2 regions of the Ferdinandcohnia sp. SAFN-114 genome follow, and region 2 is predicted to be linked to the other one. Evidence: predicted binding sites of a transcription regulator. Region 2 holds the regulator's gene; the other holds the start of a gene.

Region 1 (3,220 bases), on a different contig from region 2:
ATCCAGGTTTTGATTATTCCCTCGGTTAGCGCTTCATCGGTCTTGCCAACAGTACTAATAAAATCAAACTCATGTACCCAAACAATGGATATAAGAAAGAAATCAAGGAGCCATAACCTAATTGACTTATCAAATAGGCTATTGATAGAATCCCAAACACAATTGAAATTGATGAAAGCTTCAAGACATTTTTCAATTGGCGCTCAAGACCAAATAGGTTTCCGATCACAGACGTAAAGATTTCTCCATAAATCACCAGGATGTACAACCAATAAAACGCAGCCATGACGTTTTTCATTACTTCAGCCATCGGGATTTCAAAACTTTCTACATTTGGTAGTGCGGATAATGATATATGGCTCGTAAATAAAATAAGACATAACGCACCACCACCGATAAAACCGCCCCATCTTAATGTATGTTCATGGTTAATTTCTTTTGCAAGCGGAACTAATACCGGCATTGCCATAGTCAAATTAAAAGCGGAATATAAAAACGGAGAAATCAGCCATTTAGCGCTATGCGACTCGATTTCTGGCCGACTCAATAGACCCGTTGCATCATTTGCTATGACCTCTATTGCTAAAACAAGACTAAAGAATATCATAATTGGAACAACAAACATGTTCACACCAAATAACCCTTTAACTCCATAAGTCAAAACAAAGATTGAAAGCCCACCCGTTAACAGGATTCCAAGCTGATAAGATATTCCCAATTGTTCATGAAAAACCGCTCCTGCACCAGAAAGCATAACGGAAGTTACTCCTATTAGGACAAGAAGCATAAGTGCATTCACCATTAACCCAATTTTTTTTCCAAATAAATATTCATTAAATTCCTTATATGAATTTGCTTGAATTCGGTTTGCGATAATCATTATTCGTGTTCCTAACCATATAAATAAGAAGCCGCTGATGCAGATTCCAACCAAGCCATATACACCGTGCTGGGTAAAAAATTCGACAATTTCTCTACCTGTTGCAAAGCCTGCTCCTACGATTGTTCCTACATATACAGCACCAATCTGGAATGCTGCTCCCCAATTCCCTCGCACAAATAGCCACCTCATTGTTTTATCTGTATTACTTGATATATATGTACAAGTTCTATAAATAAGACGAGCTATTATTTTGGAACAAGCGGAAAAAATTGCTAGGCCTTTTCACTTGAAAGTCAAAAATGGTCAAAGTATAATGTAGACAGAAGGTCAAAGATGGTCAAACACTACGAATCATCATGCATGACCGATTTCATTTATCCTATTAGTCAAAGATAGTCAAAAATTCAAGGAGGTATTTGTTTATGATTTGTCAAGCATGTAATCAAAATGAAGCTACTGTTCAATTACATCTACAACTTAACCACGAAAAGAGACAAATTCAACTTTGCAGTGAGTGTTATGCGAAGGAGAAGAACAACATGAAAATACCTTCAGGATTGAACGGTTTCCCTAATTTCACATTTGATGACCTATTTAAAGGCAATGCCTTCGGTCAACAAAATGGAATCAACCAACAACAAACACAAACAAAACACGGTGGAAATGGCGGAGGTCTTCTCGATCAATTTGGACGGAACCTTACTCAAATGGCGAAAGCTGGACTAATTGACCCAGTAATTGGCCGTGATGAGGAAATCCAACGTGTCATTGAAATTCTAAACCGTCGTAATAAAAACAACCCCGTTCTAATTGGGGAGCCGGGTGTAGGTAAAACTGCTATTGCAGAAGGATTAGCCCTACTTATTGCTGAAGGAAAAGCACCTAACAAGCTTTCAAATAAACAGGTTTACTTACTAGATGTCGCTTCATTAGTTGCCAACACGGGAATCCGTGGTCAATTTGAAGAACGAATGAAGCAATTAATTGCGGAGCTTCAAAAACGTAAAAATATTATTCTATTTATTGATGAGATTCACCTTTTAGTTGGTGCAGGATCTGCAGAAGGATCAATGGATGCAGGAAATATTTTAAAACCAGCTCTTGCACGTGGTGAGCTTCAAGTGGTCGGTGCCACAACTCTAAAAGAATATCGAGAAATTGAAAAAGACGCTGCACTCGAGCGCCGCTTCCAACCTGTTACTGTGGAGGAACCATCGATTGATGAAGCAATTCAGATTCTTGAAGGAATAAAAGGGAAGTATGAAGATTTCCATGGTGTAAAATATTCAGACGAAGCAATCCTTGCATGTGTGACATTATCACACCGCTATATTCAGGATCGATTTTTACCAGACAAAGCTATTGACTTACTTGATGAAGCAGGGTCAAAAATGAACCTTGTATCAGGTGGAACAAATCCAAAAAATATTGAAGAAGAGCTTTCAAAAATTGCAGCGGAAAAAGAAAAAGCTGCTGGAGAAGAAAATTATGAATTAGCAGCAAAACTAAGACATCAAGAAATTCTGCTTGAAAAACAATTAAATAATCCAGAAAACAATGAAAAGCATGTAATTGATGTCGAAAACATTCAACAAATTATTGAAAAGAAAACCGGTATTCCTGTTGGTAAGCTACAAGAAAATGAACAACAAAAGATGAAGCAACTTGCAGAGAATCTTGCCAAAAAAGTAATTGGTCAAAATGAAGCAGTATCAAAGGTTGCGAAAGCAGTACGTCGCAGTCGTGCTGGTTTGAAGGCTAAAAATCGCCCTATTGGTTCCTTCCTCTTCGTTGGACCAACGGGGGTAGGTAAAACAGAATTAACGAAGACACTTGCTGAGGAGCTCTTCGGCTCAAAGGATGCGATGATTAGACTCGATATGAGTGAGTATATGGAGAAACACTCAGTGTCTAAAATCATCGGTTCACCTCCTGGATATGTCGGCCATGAGGAAGCTGGACAACTAACCGAAAAAGTACGTCGTAATCCTTATAGCATCATCCTTTTAGACGAAATTGAAAAGGCACATCCAGATGTTCAACATATGTTCCTACAAATATTAGAGGATGGTCGTTTAACAGATAGCCAAGGCCGTACTGTAAGTTTCAAAGAGACAGTCATTATCATGACAAGTAATGCCGGAGTTGGCGCTCCTAAGAAAATTACGGTCGGCTTTGAAAAGGCTGAAACAGATGCCTACAAGGAATCATCAATCCTTGAGTCACTTGGTTCCTTCTTCAAGCCTGAGTTCTTAAACAGATTTGATGCAATCATCGAATTCAAACAGCTTGAAAAAGAGCATCTGTTAAAAATTGTCGACTTAATGTTACATGATC
Region 2 (3,220 bases):
CTGTGAGAGTAGGACGTCGCTAGGCAATTAAGAGATCAACCGTTATGGTTGGTCTTTTTTTGTGCATAGAAAAATAGTAAAGAAACCGGTACATTAATGGTATATCGCAAACGGCCTAAACGGTATATCAACATATCGAGAAACAACAAATAGTATAACGAAAATGGCTTAATCGGTATATTGCCATATCGCAAAACGATAAGTGCTATACCGCAAATGGCTTATTCGGTATATCGCCATATTGAGAAACGATAATTGTTATACCGCAAACGGCCTAAACGATACATCACCAGGTCGCAAAACGATAAATGGTATATCGCAATCAGCATATAAACGATACACCAACAGTACGGATGAGCCTCTTTTGATTTACTTTAAACATACTATACCAATATATCTCACAGAATCCCCATAACCGCCCGTTTTCAATCTTACCCCCCATAAACCATGTTAAATTTTACATACTAATGAATATCAATAATTTATATCAGTTTGTTTATGATAAAAATGTCATAGTTATAAGTATTAATTACTATTCTAAAAAAATGGGTCCTAAGAAATCATAATTTAATTGATGAATCGTATAATTATAAAACACTAAATTTTTTCTTGTTTAAAAAAGGGGATTTAGGTTGCCTATCGAATACCTATACCTAATAAAAGGTTTTTGCATATACATAAAAAGGGAGGATGTAACATGATTGATTTTATTGCATCGTTCCAAACAGAAGAATTTTTAACGATGTCGATACGGATTTTTTTAGCCGCGTTATTATGCGGGTTAGTCGGCTTGGAAAGAGAGGTACATAAGCACCCTGCTGGGTTTCGTACCCATTTGCTAGTTGGGGTCGGCTCCTGTTTAATGATGTTAATGTCAATTTACGGGTTCCAGCCTTATTTAGAAATGAGTACAAACGTACGTTTTGATCCAGCACGGATTCCTTCCTATGTGATAAGTGGTATTGGATTTTTGGGTGCCGGTACTATTCTTGTAAGGGATGCAACGGTTCGGGGGTTAACAACTGCTGCCTCCATTTGGGTGGTTGCCGGTCTTGGGTTAATTATCGGATTAGGCATGTATGCTCCTGCCATATTAACAACAATCGTTGTTTTACTGAGTCTAATTTTCCTTAATCGATTTGAGGAATTCTTCTTTAAATCCAGAAAAAGAAAAGTTGTTCATATCATTATCAATGAAGATATTTCATCATTTTCTGCAATCTTACAACTATTTAAAGATAATGGTTACCGGGTAAGGGATTTTAACATTAAGTACTCGAAGGATAAAATTAATAATAATTGCCAGTACACGATTGATGTTGAGGTCGGAAGTAAAAACGAACGTTTGCGATTGTATGAAGAATTGTCAAAACAAGAAATGGTGCAAAAAATTTTCTGATTTGGTGTTTAGAGGGGTACTAAATTTGGAAAGTATAGGATAGTAAATGCCTTGAAAATGATTGCCTAAATAATTTTGACGTTCGATTTGAAAAGCGAAACAGTTGAAAAATTAGTGCGGTCATTTTATATTATAGTTATAGTCAAATATAGTCAAAGTCAAGGTGAGGTGTGGTCATAATGAGGAATATATCTGATATCATCGAACAATATCTTAAAAGTGTTCTTGATACAAGTGATCGAGCTATTGTTGAAATAAAAAGAAGTGAGATTGCCGATAAATTTGAATGTGTCCCATCTCAAATTAACTATGTAATAAATACACGATTTACTTTAGAGAGAGGCTATTTAGTTGAAAGTAAACGAGGTGGTGGGGGTTATATTCGTATTATGAAGGTAAAAACGAATAATGATTCTCAGTTGATTAATCAACTCGTTCGCCTTATAGACAAACGGATTTCTCAAACGAGTGCAGAAGATGTCATTTTGCGTTTAATTGAGGAGGAAGTAATCTCGAAAAGAGAGGCGAAGATCATGCTAAGTGTAATTGATCGTTCCGTCTTGTTTATTGAGCTTCCTCATCGGGATGAGTTGAGAGCACGCATGCTAAAGGCAATGCTAACATCCCTCATGTATAGATAATAAGTTAAAGCCACCGGCGAATGCCACGATTTCTTAAAGGTAATTTTTCGAGCATAGGATTAAAGACTAAGAACGCCACATCCTGTGGCAACGTCTTTGTGACCCACTTCATGTGGGCCTAAAAAAATCGGGCACAAATACGCCAAGGCGCATTTGATTAAGTAGGAAGGTGCTTACCATGATATGCCAAGAATGCAATCAACGTCCTGCCACATTACATTTTACAAAGATTATTAACGGTGAAAAGACAGAGGTTCATATATGTGAACATTGTGCTCAAGAAAAAAGTGAGATGTTTATGTTTCCAGGCACATCTGGCTTTTCAATAGATAACTTATTAGCAGGACTTCTACAATTTGAACCACTTGCAGGTTCAAAGCAAAATGCTTTTCAACAAAATGAGATTTTACAATGTAGTAACTGTAAAATGACTTTTCAACAATTTGCAAAGGTAGGTCGGTTTGGCTGCTCGCATTGCTATCCAACCTTTGAAAAACAACTTACCCCAATCTTAAAACGTCTGCATAGTGGTAATACACATCATACAGGGAAAATACCAAAACGAATCGGAGGCTCCTTCCATATCCGGAAAGAGATTGAACAATTAAAGCATAAGATGCAGGAGTATATTTCCCTAGAGGAATTTGAAAAGGCTGCAGAAGTTCGTGACCACGTAAGGGCTTTAGAGAAAAAGCTAGGTGGTTACAAAGAGGGGGAGGTATAATCAATGTCACTTGAACATTTTATCAATCAAGCCTTAAGCTCTTGGATGAGTCAAGAAGGGCCGGATTCGGATATTGTCTTAAGTTCAAGGATCAGGCTTGCTCGAAATTTGAAAAATGTCCCCTTTTCAACGGTGTATTCAAATGAAGAAGCTCAACAAATTGTGGAAGTCTTCCAAAAGGGCTTTTCAGGGAAGAGTTTTCCTTCAATTGGAGAAATGGAATTATTAAAAATGATGGAGCTCCAACCAATTGAAAAGAGGGTACTTGTTGAAAAACATTTGATTAGTCCACATTTAGCTGAGGACTCTACGTATGGAGCTTGTCTTTTATCTGAAAATGAAGAAATTAGCATTATGATTAATGAAGAAGACCATATTCGAATACAATGTTTATTCCCAGGGTTACAATTATCGGAAGCTTTACGGGTTGCAAACAACCTGGATGATTGGATTGAA

Evidence for each region. The regulator CtsR, encoded in region 2, represses protease genes until heat stress. The targets are predictions, from matches to a motif close to ATGGTCAATAAAGGTCAAACA.
Region 1: the regulator CtsR is predicted to act here: its motif matches at 1,207-1,227, upstream of ACR65M_RS04625 (ATP-dependent Clp protease ATP-binding subunit).

Annotation. Positions count from the first base shown of each region.
Region 1 covers NZ_JBPFDQ010000009.1:48,347-51,566, reverse strand. The annotation lists gene ACR65M_RS04630 (YkvI family membrane protein) at 26-1,057, opposite strand; gene ACR65M_RS04625 (ATP-dependent Clp protease ATP-binding subunit) at 1,306-3,220, shown strand, end outside.
Region 2 covers NZ_JBPFDQ010000020.1:64,130-67,349, reverse strand. The annotation lists gene ACR65M_RS08820 (MgtC/SapB family protein) at 698-1,399, shown strand; gene ACR65M_RS08815 (CtsR family transcriptional regulator) at 1,579-2,040, shown strand; gene mcsA (protein-arginine kinase activator protein McsA) at 2,219-2,764, shown strand; gene mcsB (protein-arginine kinase McsB) at 2,768-3,220, shown strand, end outside.